One region of the Bacteroides sp. AM10-21B genome, then DNA from elsewhere that is predicted to be linked to it. Evidence: riboswitches for the same ligand, from Rfam matches in the RefSeq annotation. Region 1 holds a riboswitch; each other region holds the start of a gene.
The links. Region 1 has a riboswitch for cobalamin ahead of DW121_RS11165 (TonB-dependent receptor plug domain-containing protein). Riboswitches for the same ligand answer to the same signal wherever they lie in the genome.
Positions count from the first base shown of each region.

Region 2: it holds a riboswitch for cobalamin, as region 1 does, so the genes downstream of both, DW121_RS07935 (tryptophanase) here and DW121_RS11165 (TonB-dependent receptor plug domain-containing protein) in region 1, are expected to answer to the same signal.
Region 3: it holds a riboswitch for cobalamin, as region 1 does, so the genes downstream of both, DW121_RS05285 (TonB-dependent receptor plug domain-containing protein) here and DW121_RS11165 (TonB-dependent receptor plug domain-containing protein) in region 1, are expected to answer to the same signal.

Region 1 covers NZ_QRME01000007.1:195,555-201,016, reverse strand. The annotation lists gene DW121_RS11165 (TonB-dependent receptor plug domain-containing protein) at 1-1,606, opposite strand, end outside; cobalamin riboswitch at 1,746-1,938, opposite strand; gene DW121_RS11160 (nucleotidyltransferase family protein) at 1,977-2,714, opposite strand; gene DW121_RS11155 (phosphotransferase) at 2,718-4,148, opposite strand; gene DW121_RS11150 (cobyrinate a,c-diamide synthase) at 4,229-5,462, shown strand, end outside.
Region 2 covers NZ_QRME01000005.1:113,108-118,569, reverse strand. The annotation lists gene gldE (gliding motility-associated protein GldE) at 1-197, shown strand, start outside; gene DW121_RS07940 (4'-phosphopantetheinyl transferase family protein) at 199-828, shown strand; gene DW121_RS07935 (tryptophanase) at 832-2,205, opposite strand; cobalamin riboswitch at 2,478-2,686, opposite strand; gene DW121_RS07930 (ATP-binding protein) at 2,722-4,518, opposite strand; gene DW121_RS07925 (response regulator transcription factor) at 4,493-5,182, opposite strand.
Region 3 covers NZ_QRME01000003.1:260,999-266,460, forward strand. The annotation lists gene DW121_RS05270 (Cof-type HAD-IIB family hydrolase) at 1-56, opposite strand, end outside; gene DW121_RS05275 (helix-turn-helix domain-containing protein) at 140-988, opposite strand; gene DW121_RS05280 (multidrug effflux MFS transporter) at 1,144-2,379, shown strand; cobalamin riboswitch at 2,408-2,606, shown strand; gene DW121_RS05285 (TonB-dependent receptor plug domain-containing protein) at 2,663-4,678, shown strand; gene DW121_RS05290 (YncE family protein) at 4,712-5,462, shown strand, end outside.

The DNA.
Region 1 (5,462 bases):
AGATGCGGGCTTTCGTGAGGTTGGTGTATCTCTTGCTTTTCTCTATCTCGAGGAGTTTCTCTTCGGGGGTTACTTTTATCTCTACCAGCTCTATCATGTTGCGGATAAAGTTTGAGTAACCTGTCAGGCTCGCTTGGAACTTGCTCCCTACGTATTCCACGCTGACGGAAGCGTATTGTGAGGTTTGCGCCTTGAGGTTGGTGTTGCCATGATAGGCGGTGAGAGAGCCGCCGCCGATGCTGCCTGTGTATTTGTAGTAGAGTTCTTTGATGGTAGGCGCTTTGAATCCCATAGCATAGGAAGTACTCAGGTTGAAGTCGCTGACTTTGTAGAGTGCAGAGATTTTGGGGCTGAGGTTCAGTCCGGTTTCCTTGTGCTGCGTGCCGCGCACGCCGGCGGTCAGTATAAAGCTGTCCGTGGCAGTCCATTCTTCCTGTGCGTAGGCGGCGAGCGTATAGACGGAAGCGATGTTGTTTGCTATGTGGTGGGGAGATTCCAGACGGTTGTACTGGTACTCTATACCGGTATTGAGGATGTGTCGGTCGCCAAAATAGAAGATGCCTTTTACTTGTGCCAACACTTGTTGCTGTATGCTTTGTTTGATACGCTGGCCGGGGTAGTAGGTGATGCGGTCGCCGTCTTTGAAGTAGTCGGTGATGTCTTTCAGCTTATAGTCGTAGAAGTAACCGTAGCGGCCGTATGAGAGGTCGGCGGTGAGGTAGTTGCGCCCGTTCAGCTTGTACCTGCTTCCGGCGGCAAAGGTGTAGTTGCGGTAGTAGAAGTCGTTGGGCAGGTACTTCCACGGGCCGTGCGTACGCATCACCCAACGTTCGTAGTACGTTCCTTCGGCGGTGAGGTTCAGTTTCTTGTTTATCCGCCACTCCAGATTCTCGGAGAGGGTGTAGTTGCTGGAACGGTTGACGGTAAGCATGGTAGAGCCGGACTTCAGTTGGTTCTGGTCCCATTGCATGTCCGTATTGCGCCAGCCGTCGGTATGGCGGAAGTTGATGCCGGTCACCGATTTCAGTTTGCCGTAGCTGAAGCCGAAACTGGTGCTCTGCCGTACGTCGCCATACTCGCCCACACGGGTGGTATTGGTGAGCTCCATCTTCTCCCTGCTCTGTTTGGTGATGATATTGATGACTCCGGCGATGGCATCGCTGCCGTAGAGCGAAGAGGCGGCGCCTTTCACAATCTCGATGCGCTCTATGTTGGCGGGATTCAGTTGGTTGAGGTCGTTCTGTCCGCCGATGTCCCCGTTCATGCGTTTGCCGTTTATCATGATGAGGATATAGTCGTTGTTCAGTCCGTTGAGCTGGATGTGGCTGCCCATATCGCCGTCATGGAAGGTGAGGGAAGGGCTGAGACCGCTGAGAAGGTCATCGATGCTGCGTGCTTGGTATTGTTCCAATGCTTTTCCTGTGAGCACTTCTGTCTGCACGGGGGCGTCTTTCAGGTAGTGTTCGGTTCCCGTACCTGTTACTACTACCTCGTTGAGTAGTAACGAGAGTTCTTTCTCTTCTTTGTTTTTAAGGATACTTTGTGCCGTGGCTGATTGCATCACACCGCACAGCAGTACCGCTTCAAGCCAATACTTGTGCTTCATCGTTTACCGATTTTTACGTTGAATAAAACAAAACGGCACGTCGCTTCTGTGTGCGAAAGGGATAATGGCCCGAAAGAGTAAAATAGGAATCCTATCGTATCAGTATGGGGGACATCGCTTCTAATCCTGGAAGCTCAGTGCTCAAGTTACGGAAGTAGGTAGGTATTCTGGCTCTCCTCTGCTTGTATTGCCTTCCCATCGCATTGCTACGACAGTGGCTTTTGTGGATACAAGCCTCTTTTATTGAGGATTACAGCTGCAGGTACAGCTCCGGTTTTGCACCGGATTCCCTTACATCGGTGGGCGGATATGCCTTCCCGATTGCCAATTCCGAGGGCAAAGATAAAGATTTTTTTAGAAAACGAAAGACTTATAATGAATAATATTTTTCGGCTTTTGCCAGCGTTTCCGGTTTGCCGATGTCGAACCATCGGTAGTCTTGCAGCGGATAGCCCTGTATACGGGCTGTTTCGCAGACAGACAGATAGAAGGGGATAATGGAGAATTTTCCGGTCCATTCACCGTTTTCCATGTAGTGAAAAAGAGAAGAGGATATGACATGGATGCCACCGAAAGCCATTTCCTTGTACTGTCCTTCTTGGAAAGTGAGGCCTTCCGGTTTGGTTTCGCCTGTGGATTTGTTTATCCAGCCATGCAGGCGGTTGGCATCATCCAGCAGCAGGTAGCGGGAGGTCTGCCGTTGGCTGACGAGCAGTGTGGCTTCCGCATTGCTTTTTTGGTGATGTCTGTATAACTCTGTGAGATTTATATCTGAGAGGATGTCGGCATTGTGCACTAAAAACGGTTCGTTGCTTTCCAAGAAAGGACGTGCTTTCTTTATCCCTCCACCGGTGTCGAGCAACATATCCCGTTCGTCACTGATGTGGATAGTGATGCCGAAATCATTATTGGCACGAAGAAACTCGATAATCTGTTCTCCGAAATGGTGGATATTGACTGTAATATCATTGAATCCGGCATCTTTCAGTCGTAGAATCACTCGTTCCAACATCGGCTTTCCGGCTACGGAGACGAGTGCTTTGGGTGTGTGGTCTGTCAGCGGACGAAGGCGAGTACCCAGTCCGGCGGCAAATATCATTGCTTTCACTGTTTACCTTTTTGCGCTAAAGTTTTGTTCTATATTCTGTTCTCTGTGTATCAAATTCACTTGTACGCCGAATTTTTTGTTCAGATGTTCAGCCAAGTGCTGCGCTGAATATACGGAGCGGTGCTGACCGCCCGTACAACCGAAACATATGGACAGGTTAGTGAAACCGCGTTCCATATACCGTTTTACGGAGGCGTCTACCAAGGCATATACGTGTTCGAGGAAGACAGTGATTTCTCCGTCCTCTTCGAGGAAGCGGATAACGGGTTCGTCGAGTCCGGTGAAAGGCTTGTAACGTTCGTATTTACCGGGGTTGTTCACCGCACGGCAGTCAAATACGAAGCCGCCGCCGTTGCCGGAAGAATCTTCGGGAATACCTTTCTTGTAAGCAAAGCTGGTGACCTTGACTACCAGACGGCGTTTTTGCAGGTCGTCGGTGAATTGTTTCAGTTCGGTCAGTTCGCGCAGTACTTTGCAGAGATACGGATATTCGGGATAGGGTTCTTGCAATAGCTGGCGCAGGTTTTCGATGGCGAAAGGTACGCTTTGGATGAAGTGGGGCTTCTTCTCGAAGTAGCCGCGGAAACCGTATGCGCCTAATACCTGCATGGTGCGGAACAGTACGAAATGACGGAGTTGGGCATAGAAGTAGTTTTCGTCCACCGGTTGGTACTTGCGCAAGGCTTCGATGTACTCTTTCAGGAGTTCTTGGCGCAGGCTGTCGGGATAGTTGGCTTTGGCTTGCCACAGGAATGAAGCCACATCGTAGTAGACAGGCCCTTTGCGTCCGCCCTGAAAGTCGATGAGCCAAGGTTCATCATCCTTAATCATTACGTTGCGGCTTTGGAAGTCACGATACATGAAAGTAGCGGAACTGCTGCGAAGGAGTACGTCCGTCATCTTCTGGAAATCGTCTTCCAGACGGTCTTCTTGGAAATCCATGCCGGTTGCCTTGAGGAAACAGTATTTAAAGTAGTTCAAGTCCCACAAGATACTGCGGCTGTTGAACTCTGCCTGCGGGTAGCAATAGGAAAAGTCCATGCCGTCGGCTCCGGCAAACTGTACGGCGGGCAACAGGCGCATAGTCTTGCGCAACAGTTGCTTCTCTTCTTCTCCGAATACGCTCGTCTTGCGTCCTTTTTCGATGGCATTGAACAAGAGAGTGTCTCCCAAGTCCTCCTGCAGATAGTACACATCGTCTTCGGAACGGATAAAAACTTGGGGTACGGGCAGGCCTTTTTGACGAAAATGTTCTGCCATATAGAGAAAGGCACGGTTCTCTTCAACAGATTCACCGCTGACACCTATCAGTGTAGGTGTACCTGTGAGGCGAAAGTAGCGGCGGTTGGAGCCGGAAGAGGGAAGTTCGTCAATGGTTTCGGGTTCGTGCCCGGTATGTGAGATATAGAGTTTTTTAAGTTCTTCGGTTATCATAGCGTTTTTTTTATATTTGGCAGCTAAGATAAGGGTTTTGTCGGAGATATTTTTACCTTTGCCTAAAAATCCATATAGAAATGTGTTCCATTCCTCAATTTCTCATAGCCGCCCCTACATCGGGCAGCGGAAAGACTACCGTAAGCCGCGGACTCATGGCTTTGCTGACACAAAAAGGGTTGGCGGTGCAGCCTTTTAAATGCGGACCGGACTATATAGACACCAAATATCATGCGGCTGTATGCGGACGTGCTTCCATTAATCTGGACACGTTTATGGCTTCCGCCGAACATATACGTGGACTCTATGCACGCCACGCCGCTCCTGCAGATGTCTGCATTGTGGAAGGGATGATGGGGATGTTCGACGGGTACGATCGTGACCGGGGCTCTTCGGCGGAGATAGCACAGCTGTTGCAGCTTCCCGTAGTGCTGGTGGCGGATGCCAAATCTGCCGCTTATTCAATGGCTCCTTTATTGGCGGGATTCATTCATTTTCGTCCGGGGATACGGATTGCGGGAGTGATATTCAATCGTGTAGGGTCGCCCCGGCATTATGAAATGCTTCGGGAAGTGTGTACCGAGGTAGGTGTCACCTGTTTGGGGTATCTTCCAAAGACAAAGGCGTTGGAACAGGAATCGCGTTACTTGGGGCTTGATTTCAGTCAGTCTAAAGGTACGGATGCCATCGGTACTCTGACGGAGTTACTGGAACAATATGTGGATTGGAAACTGTTGTTGGAAAAAACGGCTCTTCCGTTACAGAAAGTGCCGGAGGAGGGAAAGGACAAGGCGGTTGTCGGCACTCGGAAGCCGGGTGGTCTGCGTATATTGGTGGCCCGTAATGAAGAATCTTTCTCTTTCATTTATGAGGAGCACTTGGAGATATTGCGTGAAATGGGGTATGTTTCTTTCTTCAATCCGGAAGAGAATATCCCCATATCGCAGGATATTGATTTGCTGTATTTGCCGGGCGGATATCCGGAAAAGCATTCCCGGAAGCTTGCCGGAGCTTATAAGATGAAAGAATCCGTTCGGGAGTATATAGAGTCCGGTGGCAAGACGCTGGCGGAGTGTGGCGGGCTGATTTATCTTTCGTATGCCGTCGGTTATGACAGGCGGGAGCATGGGGGTAATGACAGCGGGTTCGACAGGATGGTGGGAGTATTCCCTTTTTATATCTCCAATGAGGATGAATGTCGGAAACTGACATTGGGCTATCGCAGTTTCGACTATAAGGAGCAGCATTTGCGGGGGCATGAATTTCATTATACGCAGTTTGGAAAGTTGGGGGCAGCTCCCGATGACAGTAAGA
Region 2 (5,462 bases), on a different contig from region 1:
TTGACGAGGTGGCGGGTGATGCCGATACTTTGGCGGGACTGTTGCTTGAATTGAAAGGGGAGTTTCCCGCACTTCATGAGAAGGTGACTTACAATTGTTATGAATTTGAAGTTCTTGAAATGGACAACCGCCGTATCTTAAAAGTGAAATTCACGGTTAATGAACCTGTTCGGGAAAGTTCTGAAACAGAAAAATAAAATGCCTGTCTTTAAACAATATACCGACAGCTCTTGCAGGTGGGGCATTTGGAAAACCGATGAGACGTTGGAAGAACTGTTTGCCTTGCTTCCCCATAGAGAAAAATATGAGGCGGATATTCGGGTATTTACGGCTGAGTCCCGTAAATTGGAGCGGCTGGCCGTCCGTGTATTGCTGTATGTGATGCTTGGTGAAGAGAAAGAGATAGGTTACCATCCCAATGGAAAACCGTATTTGGCGGACAGCTCTTTCTCTATCAGCATTTCGCATACCAAGGGCTATGTTGCCGTTTTGTTGGGCAGGCCGGAGAAAGAAGTGGGTATCGATATCGAATTTTATGGCGAGCGGGTACGTAAGGTAGCGCATAAATTCATGCGGGAAGATGAACGGATTTCTTTGTTCGGAGATACGGAAACATGGTCGTTGCTGCTCCATTGGTCTGCCAAGGAAACCATGTTTAAGTGTATGAATGCTTCCGATGTGGATTTTCGGGAGCATTTGCATGTGCTGCCGTTTACGGTCGGCGAACAAGGAGTATTCTCCGCCGAGGAATATCGTACGGCGGAGAAACGGAATTTTCAGATTCACTACTGCTTGTTTCCGGATTTTGTTCTAACGTTGAGCCTGTAATTCCTACAGTCGTTCCAGTTGTACGGTAAAGTGGCGCATTAGCGGGGCTTCCCATGCAATGCGTACTCCTCTTGTGATAGTCTCACGCTTGTCATATACATTCTTGAGTGCGGCGGCTATTACATTCATATGATTGTCGGTGTACACGCGGCGTGGAATGGCAAGGCGGAGCAAGTCAAGTCCGTTGAAGCGGTTCTCGCGGGTAACGGGGTCACGGTCGGCAAGCAAATAACCTATTTCACATCCTCGTATGCCGGCTTCCAGATACAGCTCTACGGTCAATGTCTGTGCCGGGAATTCTTCTTTGGGTACGTGTGTCAGTACTTTGGGGGCGTCTACAAAGATTGCATGTCCTCCGGCAGGACGCTGGTAAGGTATTTCATACTCATCCAGTTTCTTTGCCAGATATTCTACTTGGCGGATGCGGGTTTCAAGATTGTCGAACTCGGTGTTTTCATCCAAGCCGATGGCAAGCGCATTCATGTCGCGGCCGTTCATGCCGCCATAAGTAAGGTAGCCCTCGAACTGCACGCAGAATCCTTTGGCCCCTTCGTACCAGTCCTGTCGGCGGGTTGCGATAAATCCGCCCATATTGACGATGCCGTCTTTCTTGGCGCTCATGGTCATGCCGTCTGCAAGGGCAAACATTTCTTTGGTGATTTCCTTAATGCTCTTGTCCTTGTAACCTTCCTCGCGGGTTTTGATGAAATAAGCGTTTTCGGCAAAGCGGGCAGAGTCAAAAAGGACAGGCTTGTCGTACTTGTCGGCAATGCTTCGGACTTCACGAAGGTTCTGCATGGAAACGGGTTGTCCTCCGGCTGTGTTGTTGGTGATGGTGACAATGACGAACGGTATGCGGTCACTATGTTCCTGCAATGCTTTTTCCAATTTGGCAGGGTCTACATTCCCTTTGAAGGGGATTTCCAGTTGTGTTTGTTTGGCTTCGTCTATCGTGCAGTCCAGCGCTATTGCCTTCCGGCTTTCGATGTGTCCTTTGGTTGTGTCGAAATGGGAGTTTCCCGGTACTATGTCCCCCTCATGCACCAGATAGGAGAACAATACATTTTCGGCGGCACGCCCCTGATGGGTAGGGATGACGTATTCAAATCCGGTGAGACGGGTGATAACCTCTTTCAGGTTGAAGAAAGAAGAAGCGCCTGCGTAACTTTCGTCCCCAAGCATTATGCCTGCCCATTGCCGGTCGCTCATGGCTCCTGTTCCCGAGTCGGTGATGAGGTCGATATAGACTTGTTCTGATTTCAGCTGAAAAACGTTGTAATGAGCCTCTTTCAACCACTGTTCACGTTCTTGGCGGGTACTTTTGCGGATAGGTTCCACCATTTTAATTTTCCATGATTCGGCAAATGGTAATTCCATAGATTCTTAATTTTTATAAGTTCGACAATAGGTCAACGGAAGAATCCGTTTGTTGTGTTTTTATGTGCCGAATATAATGATTTTGCGGGTGATAGGCAATCTTTTATGACTTTTTGTAAAACAAATGTCCGGACGAATCACTTCGGCCGGACATCATTTAAATAAACTTGGCAGAGTTTATTCTCTTTTACTTTCTTTGAAAGAGTTTTGATGAATGAAATGATTGGATGAATTATCCGGTTCATTAGACTCAACGCTTTTTCCTCGAAAGCAATGATAAAACAGTGCATGGCAGGTCTTCTGACTTGTTTCTGTTGCAAACAGCCTTCCCGGAATATGCTTCCAGTGGCATGGAGAGAGTTTATAGCCTGCAACATTATGTGAAACTTACAGCAGCGGGACTGTCCAGGATTTGCACCTGATTCCCTTTTAATTGCCTCCTTTGAAAGAAAGGAGGCAAACCAATGCATCGCAAAGATAATGAAAAAAGTGACATACAAGAATGAATGGAGAGAATTATTTCTCCTTTGCCAGCGTGAACACAAATTCCAGTCCACCCCCCTGATTGTTCTTGGCGGAGATTGTTCCACCGTGGATAATGACGGCGTTTTTCACGATGGCAAGTCCCAAGCCTGTGCCGCCCAGTTTGCGTGAGCGTCCTTTGTCTACGCGGTAGAAGCGTTCGAACAGGCGGTTCAGGTGCTCCGGCGAAACACCCACTCCGGTATCCGCAAAACTGAAATAATAGAAATTCTCGTCTTCGCGGAAGCAGTTGATGTTGATGTGGATATTCGTTCCGGCATAAGCTATGGCGTTATCCATGAGATTGCGGAATATGGAGTAGAGCAATGAATAGTTGCCTTTTAGTTGTATCTTGGGTTGCAGGCTGTTGATGACGGTAATATGTTTTTCTTCCAATTCCAGCGACACTTCATTGACTATATTGGTGACGAGCATACTGATGTCCACCTTTTCCATATCAATCATGTTGGCGGCTTCATCCATGCGCGTCAGTACGGAAATATCCCGCAGCAGGCGGCTGAGGCGATTGCTTTGGGCATAGCACCGTTCGAGGAAGGTCTGCATCTTTTCATGCGAGATATTCTCGTTGTTGACGATAGTTTCCAGATACCCCTGAATGCTGCTTACGGGAGTCTTCAGTTCGTGGGCGATGTTCTGCGTGAGTTGCCGTTTCAGGCGTATCTGTTCTTCTTCCAGCGTGATGTCATTGATGGAGATTTCAAAACTCAAGTCTTGGAAGATGATGCATTCTACAATGAATATGCGTCCGTTCTTATTGATATTGATGGACAGCCGTTTTTCTTCTTTATCCGAGGGCCGTTTTTGCGCCTTGCTGATGAAGTCGGTTATCTTCTGGAACTCACAGATGGAGAATATCTCTTCTGTGGTCTGCAGGTTAGAGTCGGAAATGAGGTTGCCGTATTGGGTAAAAAGGTTGTTGACAAGAATTTCCTTCTTGTCTTTGGTGAACACTCCCAGTCCTTCGCGAGAGGTTTGCAGGTGGGTGATGAGCTTTTCACGTTCGATGTACAGCGCTTCTTTTGTTTCGCGCAGACGTCTGTATATCTGTATGATGTGCTGGGAAATCTCGCCAAGTTCGTTGTGCGGAAAGGCGGATTGTATATCGGTTTCCACAGGTTCGTTCTTGTCGGCGCGCTTGGCAAATTCGCGCAGGTGGTTGATTGCCGTACCAAGTTTGGATGTAAACTTGTAGAAGACGAATATCAGCAATAAGGTTACAATGGCTGTAAACCAAAGGTAATGCGGGTCGGCGGCAAGACTGTTTATCAGGTTTACGTTGTAGGGCAGCGCCGAGCGGATTATATAATCTGGGTAGAGGGTTGCCGAATAGAAATAAGGGATGCCGGTTGTTTCGGAAGTACGTCTTAAATCATACCCTTTCCCGTCTTTTAGCGCCTTTTGAATTTCCTGACGATTGATGTGGTTGCTGAACGCTTCTTGGAACGTTTCATTATAGCTGTCATAAAGCACGTCTCCGTGCAAATTTATGATGGTGACACGCAGATTCTTGTGCGAGCCTTTGGTGATGTATTTATCCAAAGCGGCACTCCACAGGCTGTCGGGAGTACTCCTCAATTCCTGTTGCAGGCGTTCGTTGTAGTCTTGCAGCTGTGTGTCAAGCAACTCCACTTTATACTCTTTCTCCCGTTGGTATTGATAAGCAATAAAGCAGCCGGCAAAAACAAGAAACAATGAAATCACCGAAAGAAACAACTTCCGGCTGAACGACAGGAAATGCCCGTCATTATTCGGCTTCAAAGCAATAACCATATCCTAAACGAGTTACAATACATTTGCCATATATTCCTATTTTCTTGCGCAGACGGGTGATGTTTACGTCTATGGTGCGGTCCAGTACATATACTTCGTCGCTCCAGATGCGGCTTAATATGTCCTCACGCGAGAATACGCGTCCTTTGTTTTGCAGTAACAGGAGCAATATCTCGAACTCTTTCTTGGTGAGGGGCGCTTCTTCACCGTCTATGCTTACTTTCTTTTTGATGATGTCGAGCACTAATGACTTGTAGACGATTTGTTCCGGTGCGTGTTCCGTTTCTCCTTGCCGGGTGCGGCGCAGCACTGCTTTGACGCGTGCGGCTACTTCGCGCAGGGAAAACGGTTTGGAGATATAATCATCCGCTCCCAGATTGAATCCCGTTACCGTATCGTTTTCAGTGTCTTTGGCGGTGATGAAGATGATGGGCACTTGGGCGGTTTTTTTCTCCTTCTTCAGCATACTTGCCATTTTGAATCCGGAGATTTCTCCCATCATCACATCCAGCAGCAACAGGTTGTAAGCACTGATGTCCATTTTCAAGGCTTCTTCGGCAGAATTCGCAGTATCTACCTCGTAACCTTCGTTTTCGAGATTGAACTTTAAGATTTCGCATAAATCTTCTTCGTCGTCTACTACTAAAATCCGGTATTCGTTCATTGTACTTCTTTATTAATGTAATGAGAGACTGCAACGCCTCTTTATTACAAAGTTAAACTTTATTTCTTTTCTTCGACAAAATTGGGGCATTTTTGTTACGATAGAGTGAAACAAGTATTACATTGTGATTACAAAATTCCGGTGGCAATAGGTTGTGTGCTTTTTTAGGCACGGATGACGCGGATTTCACTGTTCTCTTTTAGGCTTATCCGTACCAAATGACTTTTTCAAGCGTGTCAAATGACTTTTTCAAGCGTATCAAACAAGTTTTTCAAGTATA
Region 3 (5,462 bases), on a different contig from region 1:
TTTGCATCGTTGAGGAGTGTTCCGTCTACGTCAAGAACTAATAATTTATATTTCATGGCGACTCGATTTTGGTTATGCTAACAAAGTTAGCAAAATGGCGGTTAAAACGACCGGATTTAATTTATTTTGGCTAAACTTATCATAGCAGTTTCTGTTGGCGGAACTCTTTAGGAGAAATCCCGGTATTCTTCTTAAAGAAACGGCTCAGGTAAGACTGGTCGGTAAAGTTCAACTGTTCTGCAATTTCAGTAACGGAAAGGTGCGGTTCATTTAAGAGAACTTTGGCTTCTGCTATCAGCTGTTCGTCTATCAATTGCTTGGGAGTTTTTCCATTCATGTATTGAGTGGTGATTTCGTATAAATAGCGGGGAGTAATACAAAGTTTCTCCGTGTAAAACGGAACTTGATGTTCGCATACACTGTGCTCGCGTATCAGTTGCATAAACTGATGGCAAAGCATCTGTTTCCTGCTATACTGCTTGTTGGCTGCCAGTTTCTCCGGGATAGTGTTGAATAGCCACATTAACATGCTTTGCAGGAAATTGAATTCCTGCTGCTTTCTGAACTGGAGAGTGTTGTCTCTGAACAGCATTTGCGCCATATCCATCCACAATACGATTTCCCGCCATGTTTTCTGACTTCTTTCATCTGCTGTATGGCGATAGTGCGGATGTTCGTGAACATAGTTGAAGTAGGGAGTGTCAATCGGCAATATAGCTTTCAGGAAAACGTCTTTCGGGAATAACAGCATACGTATCCTGAAGTCTGTTGAGACTTGTTTTACCTGAATAAGACTGCCGGTAAGAAATATGAGTTCGGTTTGTTCGTCAACGGTATATTGCTGTACTCCTGTGGAAATGATGCTCTTGCCTTGTGTGCAAATCAAGTAGATGCCGCATTTGAAGCGGTATGGACGTTGGTTTAAGTATGACAAATCCGTTTCTTCATATTTGATGGAGGATGTATCGGGCAATAGCGGTTCGTACATATGAATAAAGTTCTGTTTTGCGCAGCAAATGTACTTATATTTTGTGGTAATAATGTATATTGTTCCTAAAATGAAACGTTTTGTGCAAGATAAGCCATAGCCGGTATTGTAAATATAGGGTAATTTTGCCGCCGGTTTATAAAAGAAGGATAGTGATGACAGGCAGACAAAATTCAAAAGGTTTTATATTGGTGTTTTTGGGGATGTTGAGCGCTTTTGGTCCGTTTGTTATGGATATGTACCTGCCTACTTTGCCGGCAATGTCGGATTTCTTTCGGACCACATCTTCAAGGGTGCAATTAGGGCTTACTACGAGTATGGTGGGCTTGGCGATAGGACAGCTGGTTTTTGGTCCGTTAAGCGATAAATATGGCCGTCGTTCTCCGTTGTTGGTAGCTATGGCTCTATTCTTGATTTCCACTGTCGGTTGTATCTTCTCCCGGAATATCTCACAGTTTGTAGCATTACGTTTTGTGCAGGGTGTTGCCGGGGCAGGGGGAGTGGTCATATCCCGATCCATTGCTACTGATAAGTATTCTGCCCATGAACTTGCGGGGATGCTTGCCACTATCGGCGCCATCAATGGGATAGCTACGGTGGTTGCTCCGATAGGGGGAGGGATGCTGGCCGATTTCAGCGGTTGGCATGGAATCTTCTGGTTCTTATTTATATTGGGCGCTCTTTTGATTATCGGAAGTATACGTTTCGAAGAGTCCTTGCCGAACGGGCAAAGGCAAAACTTCAAGTGGGGGGATATGTACCGTCGTTTTGGCGTAGTTCTGCATAACCGTCAGTATGTACGCTATATTTTACAGTATGGGTTTACGATGGGAGTTTTGTTTACCAATATAGCTTCAGCTCCTTTCATCATGCAGCAGCATTATGGACTTTCACCTATGTTATTCAGTATTTGTTTTGGGGTCAATGCGGTCGCTATGGTTATATCTTCCGTTTTGTCGGTTCGTTTTTCCACAATGGAACGGGCGTTATATGTAGGAAATCACGGTATGCTGCTTATCTCCATATTAGTCTCCGCCGCATTTTTCCTGAATTGCAGTTTCTGGGTGTATGAGATATTGATTTTCTGCCTGCTTTCAATGGTAGGAATGTCTTTTACAGCCTCCAATACTTTAGCAATGGATTGTGAACGCAGAAATGCCGGGGTGGCTTCAGCCCTTTTGGGGGCGATAGGTTTTGCATTTGGCGGAATCGTATCACCTCTGGTAGGTATGGGAGATATCAGGATGTCTACCGGTTTCTTATTTTTCATGGGAGCGTTATGCTCTTGTGTGTGCGCTTGTTTCTCTTTTCATCGGTTGCCTTTCTATAAGAAAGCTTTAAATTTTGCTCCTTATAGATTAATAAATGTTTTTTTGCAGAAACTGTTGTAAAGAGTCGGTTGATATTTATATTATATTCTTATCTTTGTCGGCGTTTTGTTCCGGTTCCTTATTCAGGGAACGGATGAAAAGGGAATCGGGTGAAACTCCCGAACAGTCCCGCTGCTGTAAGTTTCATTATGAATGTATCATTCTTGTGCCACTGTCTTTGGTTTGAGGATGGGAAGGCGATACATTAGAAATAAGTCAGAAGACCTGCAAAACGAAGTCAAAAAATTGCCCGTTCGAGGAAAGCGGACAGTGTGTATGTTTTAAAGATAATCTTTACTCTTTTATGGTGTGGAGAATGAAGATGCGGTTACTCTGCATCGCTTGTTTTTGTATGGAAGGAATTCTTTCTGCACAAGAAGTAGCGCGAAAGGACACGATTACAGGAAAAGTGCATCAGATTGATAAAGTGACTGTTACAGCACGACGTATGCCTAATAAAGTTACTTCGGCTGTACCTGTACAAACATTGTCACAGCAAGATATAAGCAGTCTCGGCATACAGAATATGGCTGATGCCGTGCGTCGTTTTGCGGGTGCTAATGTAAAAGACTACGGAGGCATTGGCGGATTGAAAACAGTTTCCGTACGAAATATCGGAGCGGCGCATACGGCTGTCAGTTATGATGGTGTTGTCGTAAGTAATTCCCAAGCAGGGCAAATTGATATAGGACGTTTCTCACTTGATAATGTTTCTGCCCTTTCACTGGCGATAGGGCAATCTGACGATATGTTGCAGTCAGCACGTTTGTATGCTTCGGCAGGCGTATTGAGTATTGAAACGGAAAAGCCGCATTTTGATGAGGAACGTAATGTGGCTTTTCAGGCACGGGTAAGTGGCGGTTCATTCGGATACGTTACTCCATCTCTGCGTTGGTGGCAGAAGGTAGGCGACCGTACTCGCTTTGCTGTGAACGCTAATTATATGCGTGCTGATGGGAATTACCCTTTTACTTTGGTCAATGGAAAGTATGTGACAGAAGAAAAACGCAATAATTCAACTATCTATTCCTGGCAGGGAGAGGCGACTCTTTACCATACCTTTAAAGACGGTGGCGAGTTGGATGTGAAAGGCTATTATTTCAACTCTCGTCGCGGGCTTCCGGGAGCGGTCACTCTCTATAATCCGATATCCGACGAAATTCTTTGGGACGAGAATACCTTTGTGCAGGCACGTTATAAGAAACGATTCTCTTCGAAATGGAGTTTGCAGGCACAAGCAAAGTATAATCATGGTTGGAACAGATATGAAGATAAAGGCAAGGAATATGCTGACGGATACTATCGTGCTGTACATAGACAGGATGAATATTATTTATCCGCAACGGCTTTATACCGTCCATTCAAAGCTCTATCCCTGTCTTTGGCTCAAGATGGAGCTGTAAATACATTGCGTAGTAATCTGAAAGATTGTCCTTTTCCTACCCGGTACACATCTTTGACGGCTTTCAACGTTCGTTATCAGTCTGAAAGAATCACCGCCTCCGGATCATTAGTACATACTTTTATCACTGAAAAAGTGGAGGTAGGGAAAGCTCCTGAGGATTTCCACCGTTTGGCTCCTTCAGCTTCCGTAAGCATACGGCCTTGGGCGGAAGAATCTTTTTTTCTGCGTTTCATGTACAAAAGCACTTTTCGTACACCTACTTTCAACGACTTATATTATTATAGACTGGGCAACCGGAGTTTACGTCCGGAGAAGGCGAATGAATATAATGTGGGAGTTACGTGGAGCAGTTCATCTTTGTTTTTCTTGGACTATATCTCTGCGACGCTTGATGCTTATTACAATGATGTGACTGATAAAATTGTAGCTTTCCCCACTACTTATGCGTGGCGTATGGCAAACTATGGAACCGTTCGTGCCACAGGAGTAGATGCTACTTTGGCTATGTCGGCACCGTTAGTTAAAAATATAGATTTGATTATATCCGGAGGATATACTTTGCAGAAAGCGATTGACCTTACAGACCCAGATGCCAAGAATTATAAGGAACAGTTGCCTTATACTCCGAAGCATAGCGGCAATGTAGCTGCGAGGTTTGAAATGCCTTGGCTCAATATAGGTTACTCCATTGTAGGCGTAAGTAAACGTTATTGCCTGTCACAAAACATTCCTGAAAATGAGATAGCAGGTTATATGGAGCATACGGCCAGCATCTCTAAAGAGTTTGCTTTTAAGAAATGCAAATTACAGCTTCAGGCAGAAATCATCAATTTGACCGATGAACAGTATGATGTGATAAAATATTATCCTATGCCGGGACGTTCATGGAGAGTGACGGGAACTTTTAAATTTTAAAATCAATTTAATCAATTTAATTAATAAAGTGTTATGAAAATAAGAAGTTTATTATTGGGTGTGTTGTGTATGTTGGCACTAAGTGTTTCATTTTCATCTTGCAGTGATGATGAGCAAAGTTGGGATGATAGCGGTTCGAAAATTGAATTGCCTTATGTCCGTGCTTATTTTTTGAATGAAGGAACTATGGGACAGAATAATGCCGGTATAGCATTTTATGCCCCGAATAAAGACAAAGATTTTATCGGTGATATTTATAAAGCGCAGAATAAGGCTTCATTGGGAGATACGGGTCAGGATATGATAGAGTATGAAGATTGTATCTATGTTTCTGTTTATGGTTCTAATTATTTGGCAAAACTGAATGCGGCATGTGTAGAGCAGGCTCGTGTTTCTTTTATTGATGATGCCGATTTATCTGCGGGTGTCCGTTCTATTGCGGCTCATGACGGCTATATTTATGCGTCTTTCTATGGTGGTGTGGTTGCCAAAATCAATGCCAATACATTGAAAGTGGAAAAGAAATTGACCGGACATGGTGATAATCTGGAGGGAGTTGCCATCTGTAATGATATGCTTTATGTAGCCAATGCTTATAAGAACGAAGGCGTAAACTATATTTATCATACGGAAGTTTTGGTCTTTGACTTGAATTCATTTTCTTTTAAAGAGACCTTGACGGTAGCTTCAAATCCTAATAAATTAACGGAAGATGATGACAAAGCGTTCCTTATTTCTTGGGACTATAGTGCTGAAAGCTATGTATTGCAAATGATAGATTCAA